3 regions of the Mycetocola zhujimingii genome follow, and region 3 is predicted to be linked to each of the others. Evidence: predicted binding sites of a transcription regulator. Region 3 holds the regulator's gene; each other region holds the start of a gene.

Region 1 (4,157 bases), 1.2 Mb from region 3:
TGCCGCACGAAAAGCGAAGGCGACCTGGTCGACCCGGTCAAGCGGCGGCTCGAATTCGACGACGCTCGAGTGATCGGCCGGTGGCACCCTGGCGTCGACGTCGCTCGGGTCGAAACCTGACGCGAGCCGGTGGGCAAGAATCCCGTCTGGACCGAAGCGGTCACGCACCTGCATGGCGTCGAGGGCGGCGAAGTCACCGAGCGTCCGAATGCCCAGCCGCTGGAGCAGGACGGCAAGCTCAGGTCGTTCGAGAATGTCGACACCGAACGCGGCAAGGAACTCGGGTGAGCGCCCAGCGGGAACTATGCGGATGGCATCCGTTTCTCTCGATGATGGGAGCTTCGCTGCCTGCCCCGCGGCGAAGGGCCCGTCGGCGATGCCGACCCGCGCGTCACGCACTCCGACGGCGTTGAGGGTATCGAGCAACGCCTGTGCCGCCTGTCGTTCGCCGCCGTAGTAGCGACTCGGCCCGCGTGCACGCATGACGCAGGTACCGGGGCGGGAGAGCTGGACCCCTGGCACGATCTGTTCGACGGCGGCAATGACCGGCTCGAACGCCCGGTGATCGAGCACGGGATCGTACGGCAGCGCGATCAGCCCCGTGCTCCGCGACTGCGCTTCGCGCACCCGCAGGCCGCGACGGACCCCTTCGCTGCGAGCCGCTGCCGAGCAGGCGAAAACTTCGCCACGATCGATCAGGGCGAGCGGAACATCTGCACCGAACCCATGTTCGATAGCTGCCGCGTTTGTCGGCCAGTCAGGGCACCACAGCAGGATGGTGCGGATGGGAGCCGCGGTCATGATGCCGCCGCTTCGTGATGCGACTGACGGACCGCTGGAACCCCGGCGAGGCCCGCCGACCGGATCGACTGCTCACTGTCGGGAAGCCACATCTGCTTGCGGCGCGGTTTGCCGGCGAGCGTGCGCCCGGTCACAGCGACGGTCACCCTGCGAGCGGCGAGATAACCGTGGCCGTCGCCGAGTCCCATCCAGCGATCGTCGGTCACCCGCAGCGTTGCCTCGCTCTGTGGCCAGTCGCCGAGCGCGACGAGCGTTGATCCACGCTGGCGCAGCCGCGAACCCAGACGTGACACTTCTGCGGCAGAGACGGATGCCGGTGGGCGCGCGAGGACAACAGTGACAACGTCTGCGAGCGCCGCCGTGACCTGCAGCCACTGGTCTCCCGGCTCAGGAACGAGAACAAGCCGGTCAAGATCGATGCCCGCTGCCGCGGCCGCTTCGACACCGAGCGACGGCACACCGACGACACCGCACCACGCGCCGGCGGCACTGGGACCGGCGAGGAGGGCAAGGGCGAGCGTCGTCGATTCGAGCACCGAGTATGCCGTGCCGGCACGAAGCACTCCGCCGGGCAGAAGTTCGGCGACACCGGGCGATGTCGGGAGTCCGTGCGAATCTATCCGGGTAGTTTGCATCCCCCGGATGCGCGCCTGCAGCTCGGCAACCTGGCTCGCCACAGCGTTCGATCCCGCGGCGAATGCCGGGGGTCGAACAGGAGCAACAGCGAGGGACATGGGTTAATAGTCGAACAGATATTCGATAAAGTCAATCGGGGAATCCCGCCCGGGAGAGTCGGAATTCCAGGGCACACACGCCCGCTGGGCGACGCACAAAAACGGCAATGAAGAAGCCTTCGACGAGCGCTTTCAGCCGCGTCGAAAGGCCACGCTTCTCGTCCCGTCCGCTTCCCCACAGCTCCCCCTGTCATACTGAAATTCAAGCTCCGACAGGCATGATGCCGCGAATTGAGACAGATGCCCGAACGGACGAACGACCCAATGACCGGTGACGCCGTCGAACCCCCACCTCTCAGGTGGCTCGACCACGGCATCGAACACTCAGCTCTGTGGCGCTCCGAGAGCGGCTGGCCAGCACCGGCATCCGTCGTGACCGGAGACGACTCGATGACGGCCGAGACCGCCCTGCGGCTCGCATCCACCGGCACGGCCATCCTCTGGACCGGCGATTTCCACAACGCCAAACAGTTGCTCGCCGCAATGGGCAAGCGCCTGGGCACACCAGTCCCACCCAGGAACGACGACATCACCGCCGCCTTCCAGCGCTCGCGCGTCGACGCACTGCGGCGTTCGACGCTGCTCGGGATGCTGCTCGTTCCGGTGTCAGCGGACGGCACGATTCCGCTGCGCCGCTCCCCCGACATCCGCCAGGCCATCGCTCACGCCTGGGGTCCCGCCATCGAGGCATCCGTCGTCTCCCTCCGTGAACTGCTCGGCGTCATCGGCGCCGAGGAATGGCGCACCCGGGGCATCGACGTTCCAGCGCTCGGCGCGAAGATCCACCCGCACTACGGGGTCTTCTCCCCCGTGCGCGGTGAGTACCTCGACCTGGTGGCGAACGCGCCCCTCCCGCCGAACGCGTCGACAGCTTTCGATATCGGAACAGGCACCGGCGTACTCGCGGCGCTGCTCGCGCACCGAGGCATCCGTCACATCGTCGCCACCGACCAGGACCCGCGGGCTCTTGCCTGCGCGACAGAGAACCTCGACCGGCTTGGCTTCGGACCCGCCGTCACCGTCGAGAAGACCGATCTCTTTCCCGACGGCCGCGCCGACATCGTCGTCTGTAACCCACCGTGGATCCCGGCCACCCCGAAGGTTGCAACGGACTATGCCGTCTACGACGAGGGCGGGCGGATGCTGGCGGGCTTCCTTTCCGGTCTTGCCGAGCACCTGACCCCGGATGGCGAGGGCTGGCTCGTGATTTCGGATATCGCCGAACGCCTCGGCCTGCGTTCGCGCGGAGACCTGCTCGATGCCATCGAGGACGCCGGCCTCGCCGTGATTGCCCGGATGGACACCCGTCCGACACACTCACGCGCAACCGACAGGACTGACCCGCTCAACGCCGCGCGTGCCGCCGAGGTCACGTCGCTCTGGCGCCTCAGGGCGGATCGACCCTAGCGCGCTCCACTGCCTCCGGCTCTCAACTCCCAGGACAGAACATGCTTCCCCTCACCCACAAAGACATCACCACCTCATTCATCAACGCGTCACGCAGCCAGGTCAGTGACCTCACCCTGCCCGAAGATTTCGAGTCGCTCGACTGGGACAACCTCGACTTCCTCGGCTGGCGCGACCGCAAACTCCCGCGCCGGGGCTATGTGATCGTGCAGCGCGACAACGGACCGGTCGGCATCCTGCTGCAGCGGGCAGAGGCCAAACCGCGGGCGCGGGCGCAGTGCTCGTGGTGCCAGGACATCACCCTCGAGGACGACGTCGTGTTTTACGCCGCACGTCGCGCGGGTAAGGCCGGACGCAACGGCAACACGATAGGCACACTCGTCTGCGCCGACTTCGGGTGCTCCCGCAACGCGCGCAAGCTGCCGTCCGTCGCCTACCTGGGTTTCGACGTCGAGGCGGCACGCGACAAACAGATCAACACCCTGCGCGAGCGGGTGCAGGGTTTCGTCGCCGAGGTCGGTGCGGACGAGTAACCCTCTCGCGCTGCTCGTGCAGGTGGGAAGCATATTATGGCGAGGACAGTCATTGAGAGGGCGCCGCATGATCGAGATTCTGAATCCCACCGAACTGACCAGGGCGAGGGTCACGGGCACCCTGGTCGCTGACATCCTGTACGGGCTGAAAGACCGGGTAACGGTCGGGACGAATCTTCTGGACATCGACCGCTGGGCCCAGAAGATGATCATCGATGCCGGAGCAGAATCCTGCTACGTCGACTACGCCCCATCCTTTGGACGCGGCCCGTTCGGCCACTACATCTGCACCGCCGTCAACGACGCCGTGCTGCACGGTCTCCCCCACGATTACCGGCTCGCCGACGGTGACCTGCTGACGCTCGACCTCGCCGTCCTGAAGGATGGCGTCGCTGCGGATTCCGCCATCAGCTTTATCGTGGGCGACTCGAAGCCCGCTGAGAGCGTCGCGTTGATCACCGCGACCGAACGGGCGCTGGTCGCGGGAATTGCCGCGGCAGGCCCAGGAGCACGGATCGGCGACATCTCCGCCGCGATCGGCGCAGTGCTCACCGAGGCCGGCTACCCGGTCAACACCGAGTTCGGTGGCCACGGCATCGGCTCGACCATGCACCAGGACCCACACGTGCCCAACATGGGTCGTGCCGGACGCGGCTACACGCTGCGCCCGGGCCTCCTGCTC
Region 2 (4,157 bases), 130 kb from region 3:
GAAGTGGCGTCGCGGGACGCCCATCGAGTCCGCTGAGGTGATTTTCGAGGGGGAGTTCACTGATGTGTCTGTTGGTGCCTTCCGCAGTCACACCCCCGGCTACATCCGCGACTTCGTCTATCGCGGAATCACGTTCTACACGTCGGAAATCTATGTCGACGTGAACGGGACGATGACGAAGATCGACGTTCCGGCATCCGCTGAAATCGGGTTCTCCCGGCAGTGGCTGATCATCGAGCTGCGCGACGACTGGGAGCTGAACGGGAGCACGTTCGCGGCCGGTTCACTGCTCTCGGCAGACTTCGATGCATTCGTGGGCGGGGACCGAGCGGTTGAACTGGTTTTCGAACCGACGCCGTCGACATCGCTCGCGAGTGCGACCTGGACGCTCAACCACCTGGTCATCTCGGTTCTCGACGATGTGAAGAGTCGAATCCACGTGCTGACGAGGGCGAATGACACGTGGAAGCGGAGCGAGTTTACGGGCGCACCGGAGTTCGGTTCCGTCCAGGTCGCTGCCGTCGACAGTGAGGAGAGCGATCTGGTCTGGCTGGTGACGACCGATTACCTCACCCCGACGACGTTGTCGATCGCCAGGGTCGGACAGGCGGATGCCGATCCGGTCGAGCTCAAGGCCCAGCCCACGTTCTTTGACGCGAGCGGGTTAACCATCGACCAGCATTTTGCCCGGTCGGATGATGGGACCCGGGTTCCGTACTTCGTCGTGCGGCGCGAGGATCTCCCCTTCGATGGAACGGCGCCGACCCTGCTGTACGGCTACGGAGGATTTGAGGTGTCGCTGACTCCCGGGTATTCCGGGGCGCTCGGGCTGGCCTGGCTCGAGAAGGGCGGTGTTTACGTTGTCGCGAACATCCGTGGTGGTGGTGAGTACGGCCCGCGCTGGCACCAGGCGGCGCTCAAGGAGAACCGGCACAGGGCATTCGAGGACTTTGCCGCTGTCGCTCGCGATCTCATTTCGCGTGGGGTGACATCCGCTGCCCATCTCGGTGCGCAGGGTGGGTCGAATGGTGGTCTCCTGGTCGGCAACATGCTGACGCAGTATCCGGAGCTCTTCGGTGCACTGGTGATTCAGGTTCCGTTGCTCGACATGAAGCGGTACTCGCACCTGTTGGCCGGCGCATCGTGGATAGCGGAGTATGGCGACCCGGACAACCCTGACGAGTGGGAGTTCATCAGTACCTTCTCGCCGTATCACCTGTTCGATCCCAGCCGGGAGTATCCGCCGGTGTTGGTGACGACGTCGACGCGCGATGACCGGGTGCATCCTGGTCACGCTCGAAAGCTCGCGGCGCGGATGATCGATGCGGGCAAGGACGTCACGTACTTCGAGAACATCGAGGGCGGGCACGGGGGAGCGGCGACGAACGCTCAATCGGCGCACATGGCTGCGTTGTCATACCGGTTCCTGGCCGAGCGGCTGGGTTTGGACGGGTAACGGATCGGCAACTCCTCGACCCGGTGTGATGCGGCGCGGGGTCCGATGTGGGACGGTCGGTCTGTGCGCACACACCGACTGGGTTTGCTTCTTCTGGCCTCAGTGCTCTGCGTCGCCGTCGCTGGGTGCGGGTGGATCGGCGGATGGGGTGGAGTGTGCCCCGCGATCGGATACATCAGCGAGGTTCGAGTTGTGCTCGTCGGGGACGCCGGGTCTGTTGATGAGGTGCGGCTCTGTGATGAGGTGGGGGTCTGTTCTGCGGTGGAGGCCGAGGTTCTCATCGGGGAGGACGAGCCCCTCACCCTCATGGGCCCTGACCAGCTGAGCGAGCAACCGACGCCGGTCGAGATCCAGCCGGAGGAGGAGATGCTCGACTCGGTGCCGTTCGAGGTGAACTCCGGCAATGTGGTTCCGGGGCCGACGCTGGAACCCGCGCCCGAGTCGCCGGGTGCGACGCCGGGTGCGACGCCAAGCGGAGCGCCGGTCGAAATTCCACCGTATCTGGCGCGTTCCGAGAGCGAAAACGTGTGGGTCATCACCATGATGGCCGGGCGTCCCGACGAGGTTACGGTTACGGCGTATCGCCTGGACGGTTCGGTTGCCGGGGAGAGCAGCAGTGTTGCCCTCGAGTGGAAGAGGGTCGGAGGGTCCGAACAGTGTGGCGGGCCGACGGAGACGGACCCGGTAACGGTTGTGGTCAGATAGCAGCGGCCTTCCAGTCGGGCGATCTACTCGAATATAGATTCGGGTAAACTTATCCACACCTTCAATTTATATCGAAGCAATGTCAGTGGTGTGGTGTTGACTTGTGGTATGGAAAACAACGACAGGGCCGTCGGTCCTCCGGGTGGTGAGAGTCAGGATTCACCCGATAGCGGTGCGGATGCTGCCTCTAACGTGCCGCAGCAAGAGCAGGGATCCGACCCCGGCGCTTTGGCCAAGCGTGCCCCTGGCGCCGAGCCCGAAATGGGGCTGCAGCCGGCGCTCGAACAGGTGCCCGACTTGGAGCCGGAGCCGGAGCCGGAGCCTGAGCCTGAGCCCGCTGCCGAGTCCGCGCCCATGTCCGAGCCGGCGTCCGACCGAGAGTGCGACCCAGAGCCTGCTGCTGATGCTGATGCTGATGCTGATGCTGATGCTGATGCTGATGCTGATGCTGATGCTGATGCTGATGCTGATGCTGATGCTGATGCTGATGCTGATGCTGATGCTGATGCTGATGCTGATGCTGATGCTGATGCTGATGCTGATGCTGATGCTGATGCTGATGCTGACGCTGACGCTGACTCTGACGCTGACGCCGACGAGCCTGAGCCGACGGTGTACGCGAAAATCGCGGATACCTGTACCGCTCTGGTGGAGGCGGTGGGGCAGGTCGAGAAGCTGGAGGCCCGTCAGGCTGCGTGGAAGGCGGAGTTCAGCGACCGCGCACGGACGCTCGCCGTCGCCGCGGAGGAAGGCGTGCTGGTCACGGCCCGGTCGCGGAGTGTGGTCGAGCGTCAGGATCTGGCATTGCGGTCCTTCATCGCGGAACTGGCCTGCACGTTACGGGTTGCCGAACGCTCCGCCACAGCACTGGTCGACGAGAGTCGGGCCTTGTTGCACCGGCTACCGGTCACCCTGGCAGCGTTGCGGGAAGGGGAGATCAGTTACCGCCACGCCCAGGTGCTGGTCGACCAGACCGACACCCTGACCGATGACGCTGTTGCGGAACTTGAGGAGAAGGCGGTGCCGTTTGCGAAGACGATGCCGGTGGCGCGGTTCCGGCAGAAGACGAGGATGTTGCGGGAACGGTTGTGTCCGGAGTCCGCTGTTGCTCGGTGTCGGAAGTCGGTAACCGATCGGCGGGTGGAACTGATCCCGGCACCGGACGGGATGGCCTGGCTGAACCTGTTCACCACCGCACCGGCCGCGGAAACGATCTTCGACACCATCCGTGCCCAGTCGATGAAACTGCAATCACCGGTCGAACCACGCACCCTGTCCCAGTTGGATGCCGACGTTATCTTCGCGGCGATGATGGAGGCGTTCACCGGCGAGTTCACCCTGCCCGACGCCACCGGGACCCGGATCTTCGGCACCGGACTCGGCACCCGTAACCCCTACACCGACCCGCGCTCAGATCCTCTCGACGGCGACACCAGCACCATCGGCAGCACTGTCACGAACGGTAGTCGCACGAGCGCTGACATGCTCGACGGCGACAGGAGTGCAGCCTCGAAACTTAATGGTTACGGGACAGGCACCGCACCCACCGGCGACGAAGGTGGCAACGGCGTCGACACCGGGGGTCGGCGTAGGCCAAGCCGGTCGGGACCGGGACGTGACCCGGCGACGGCGTTCCGGAAGATCGTGCCCACCGTGATGGTCACCGTGCCGGTCCTCACCCTCCTCGGTAAAAGTGTCGAACCGGGCAACCTCGACGGATACGGCCCCATCGACGCGGACACCGCAGGGCAACTCGCCTCCCAGGCACCCGAGTTCAGCAGAATCCTGACCCACCCCGAAACCGGAGTCGCCCTCTCACTCGGCCACACCAAATACACCCCATCGAAAGCGATGCGACGGTTCCTCCGCTACCGCGACGGATACTGCCGGTTCCCGGGCTGCACCCGCAAAGCAGTGTCCTCCGATATCGACCACACCCAACCGTTCGACTCCGGTGGTAACACCGACTTCGACAACCTCGCCAGCCTTTGCCCCA
Region 3 (4,157 bases):
GCCGACCCGAAATGTCGACGACGGCCTGCACGAGCGCCTCGTCGAGGGGAACGAGAGCGTCTCCAAAGCGCGAGATGCCCTCCTTGGTGCCGAGTGCCTGCTTGATCGCCTGTCCGAGTGCGATGCCGATGTCTTCCACCGTGTGGTGCACATCGATCTCGATATCGCCCGTGGCCCGAACCGTGAGGTCGACCAGGGCGTGCTTGGCGAACGCGGTCAGGAGGTGGTCATAGAAAGGCACAGTGGTGTGGATGTCGCTGACACCGGTTCCATCGAGATTGATGGTGAGATCGATGGTGGATTCGCTCGTCTCACGCTGGATCCGGGCGATGCGCTGCGGCTGGCTCATGAGTTCGAGCTTACCGCCGCGATGGCATCGAGAAACGCTGTCGTCTCTGCCTCGGTACCGGCCGAAACCCGCATCTGGTTGGGGAGGCCGATATCCCGGATGAGCACGCCTCGCTCGAGCAGCGCATCGAACAGGGCCGCCGGGTCGTCGACGCCACCGAACAGCACGAAGTTGCTGTGGCTCCGGTACGGGCGGAAGCCCAGGTCGGCGAGGCCTGTGCTGATGCGGTCGCGCTGGTGCTTGATGTCATCGACCATGGCGAGCATCTCGCCGCTGTGGGCAAGCGCGGCTATCGCCGCGGCCTGGGTAAGTGCAGAGAGGTGGTACGGGAGACGCACCAGCCGAAGCGCGTCAGTGACGGCCGGGGCTGCAGCGAGGTAGCCCACCCGGGCGCCTGCGAACGCGAAGGCTTTGCTCATGGTTCGTGACACGAGCAACCGGTCGCGGCCTTCGAGAAGGGACAGCGCGCTGGGGGTTCCTTCCGGGGCGAACTCGAAGTACGCCTCGTCCACGACGACGATGCCATCGGTCGCGTCATACACGGCCTCGATGGTGTCGAGCCCAAGTGGGGTTCCCGTGGGGTTGTTCGGCGAACAGAGAATCACGACGTCGGGGTTTTCGCGGCGAACGGCGGCGCTGGCGGTCTCTGGTGAGATTTCATAGTCGGCGTCTCGCTCGGCGGAAATCCACCGGGTTCCGGTGCCTGCGGCCAGCAGCGGGTACATGGAGTAAGTCGGGCTGAACCCGAGGACCGAGCGGCCAGGTCCACCGAAGGCCTGGAGGACCTGCTGCAGAACCTCGTTCGAACCGTTCGCGGCCCAGATGTGATCGGCACTGAGTCCGTGCCCGAGATACCCGGCGAGACTGATCCGTAGTTCGGTGAACTCACGGTCGGGGTATCGATTCACCCCGAGAACAGCGCGGGCGAGGGCGGTCACGATGTCGCGGGCCACGTCTTCGGGAATCGGATGCGTGTTCTCGTTGACGTTCAGGGCGACGGGCACGACCTTCTGGGGTGCGCCGTACGGGGACTTGCCACGAAGATCATCGCGGATGGGCAGGGCATCGAGAGAACTCACCCCGGAAGTTTACCCGCCGCGCCTTGCGCTCCGGTGTGCGTTACGGAGTTGTGTATCGCTCGGGAATGGCGATGTTCTGCCCGGGAACGACAGTCGATGTTTCGAGCTGGTTGAGGGCCATGACATCGGCGATCACGTCGCGCGGGTCGGCTTCAGGAGCCAGCGTGCCCGCGAGCGACCACAGGGAGTCACCGTGTTCGACAGTGACGTACTCGAACGACGCTGAGCTGGGAGTCGACGACGCTGTTGCGGCGCCGGCGTTGAGTCCGAGCCAGGCCGCGAGAGCGATGAGCGGGGCGGCGGCGAGCGAGGTCAGGACGACGCGACCACGCCGGGTGAGTCGGATGCGCCCGGTGGGGCGTGCAATCGTCGCTGACACGTCGCCCACGATGGCCTGTGCGCCCGGGTTCGATGGGCGCGGCGCCTCGGGCCGCCGTGCGGTTGGACGTGAGAGAGAGTGAATGGGGGTGATGACTGCGGTGCTCATGGTGCGCCTCCGGTTCGTGCTGTGAACTGTTGTGTGGCGATTCGAAGAATTCGTATCCGGCCCTCGGCCGGGAGGGCCGAATACGAACCTGTATTCCGAATCTATATTCGATTGTTCGAACATTCAAGTCCTTCTTCGGACTTTTTTGCGAAATTTGCCCGACACACTCGAACAAATCTTTGCTGCGGCCCCTTGGGACGGATAGAGTTTCGATTGATGGTTGAGACTCAACCAGTGACCACTGACATTGGCCGGGGCTGCCCGCCAGACGGGAGTGACATGACGCTCGACAACGCGAATATCACGGCTGAGAACGGGCCGGATGCCGCTGTTTCATCTGCTGCTCCATCGCCACGGAAGGCCAAGCGGGTGCCGGCAGAGAAGCCGACCACGCGCCGCCGCAAGAGCCTGAGCGAGAAGCAGCTGGCAATCCTCGACGTGATTCAGCGCTCAGTGCAGAGCCGCGGTTACCCGCCGAGCATGCGCGAAATCGGTGACGCGGTCGGGCTGGCATCGCTCTCCAGCGTTACGCACCAGCTCAACCAGCTTGAGCTGAGCGGCTACCTGCGCAGGGACCCCAATCGGCCCCGTGCGCTCGAGATCCTGATCGACCTGCCCTCCCCCTCAAACGTTGCCGACTTCGAAAGCTCGACACCGGTCGGCGACGCGGCAATGGTGCCCCTCGTCGGACGCATCGCAGCCGGAGTGCCGATCACGGCTGACCAGCAGGTTGAAGAAGTGTTCCCCCTCCCCCGTCAGCTCGTGGGCAAGGGAGAGCTGTTCATGCTCAAGGTCTCGGGTGAGTCGATGATCGACGCGGCGATCTGCGACGGCGACTGGGTCGTCGTCCGCCAGCAGCCGACCGCTGAGAACGGCGATATCGTCGCCGCCATGCTCGATGGTGAAGCCACGGTCAAGGTGTTCCGTCAGCGCGATGGCCACACCTGGCTGCTCCCCCGCAACACGAACTTCGAACCGATCCTCGGCGACGAAGCCGACGTGCTCGGCAAGATCGTCGCGGTGCTCCGCGCGGTGTAGCTACCCAAGGTGTGGCGCCTGACGCCCGCTTAACGAACGGATGCCCCGGGTACAGACCCGGGGCATCCGTTCGTTAAGCGACCAAACGCGTGAAGACGCCGCTATTCGGCGATCGCGAACTCGGCCACCTGTGCGGCGAGTTCCTCCGACGCGAGTGCGCGCACCTCGGTGCCGTCTTCCTCGTAGTCCAGCTTCTCGACCTTTCCGCGGCGGTGGAGCATCGAAATGATGTCTCCCCTGTCGTACGGGACGAGAAGGTGAAGCGGAACCGTCGGGCTCGGCAGCAGTTCGGCGATGCGGGCGAGGATCTCATCGATTCCCTCGCCGGTCCGCGCCGATGCGAAGATTCCCTTGGGTTCCAGTCCGCGGAGCACGAGCCGGTCGTCCTCGCTGACGAGGTCACTCTTGTTGAAGACCACGATCTCCGGAATGTCGCGGGCACCGACATCACCGATGACGTCGCGCACCGTGCTGATCTGGGATGCAGGGTCAGGGTGCGAGGCGTCGACGACGTGCACGATGACATCCGACTCGGCGACCTCTTCGAGCGTCGACCGGAAGGCCTCAACCAGCTGGTGCGGCAGGTTGCGGACAAACCCAACCGTGTCAGAGAGCGTGTAGAGCCGGCCGTCTTCGGTCTGGGTCTTTCGAACCGTTGCGTCGAGAGTGGCAAAAAGGGAGTTCTCGACGAGAACCCCCGCCTTAGTGATGCGGTTGAGCAGGCTCGACTTGCCGGCGTTGGTGTAGCCGGCGATCGCAACGGACGGCACTTCGAAGCGGTTGCGGTTCGCGCGCTTGGCCTCGCGGGCCGGCCCGAAGCCCTTGATCTGCTTGCGCAGCTTCGCCATCCGGGTGTGGATGCGGCGTCGGTCGAGTTCGATCTTGGTTTCACCCGGGCCACGTGAACCCATACCTGCGCCGGCGCCACCCACCTGGCCACCGGCCTGGCGGGACATCGAGTCGCCCCAACCGCGGAGTCGCGGCAGCAGGTACTCAAGCTGGGCGAGCTCGACCTGGGCCTTGCCCTCGCGGCTCTTGGCGTGCTGGCTGAAGATGTCGAGGATGACCGCGGTGCGGTCGATGACCTTGACCTTCACGACATCCTCGAGCGCACGCCGCTGGCTTGGCGCGAGTTCGGTATCGGCGATCACGGTGTCTGCGCCGAGCGCTGCAACGATGCCGCGCAGTTCCTCGGCCTTTCCCT

Evidence for each region. The regulator LexA, encoded in region 3, represses DNA repair genes until DNA is damaged. The targets are predictions, from matches to a motif close to TCGAACANNTGTTCGA.
Region 1: imuA' (DnaE2-dependent mutagenesis accessory factor ImuA') is a predicted target of LexA. The motif match lies at 1,546-1,561, and genes of this name have one in related genera.
Region 2: C3E77_RS04435 (HNH endonuclease signature motif containing protein) is a predicted target of LexA. The motif match lies at 2,189-2,204, and genes of this name have one in related genera.

Annotation. Positions count from the first base shown of each region.
Region 1 covers NZ_CP026949.1:2,296,985-2,301,141, forward strand. The annotation lists gene C3E77_RS10975 (DNA polymerase Y family protein) at 1-801, opposite strand, end outside; gene imuA' (DnaE2-dependent mutagenesis accessory factor ImuA') at 798-1,535, opposite strand; gene C3E77_RS10985 (methyltransferase) at 1,776-2,942, shown strand; gene C3E77_RS10990 (FBP domain-containing protein) at 2,984-3,475, shown strand; gene map (type I methionyl aminopeptidase) at 3,543-4,157, shown strand, end outside.
Region 2 covers NZ_CP026949.1:952,161-956,317, forward strand. The annotation lists gene C3E77_RS04425 (prolyl oligopeptidase family serine peptidase) at 1-1,456, shown strand, start outside; gene C3E77_RS04430 (hypothetical protein) at 1,520-2,161, shown strand; gene C3E77_RS04435 (HNH endonuclease signature motif containing protein) at 2,270-4,157, shown strand, end outside.
Region 3 covers NZ_CP026949.1:1,079,981-1,084,137, reverse strand. The annotation lists gene hisB (imidazoleglycerol-phosphate dehydratase HisB) at 1-349, opposite strand, end outside; gene C3E77_RS05040 (histidinol-phosphate transaminase) at 346-1,428, opposite strand; gene C3E77_RS05035 (LysM peptidoglycan-binding domain-containing protein) at 1,469-1,915, opposite strand; gene lexA (transcriptional repressor LexA) at 2,195-2,953, shown strand; gene hflX (GTPase HflX) at 3,055-4,157, opposite strand, start outside.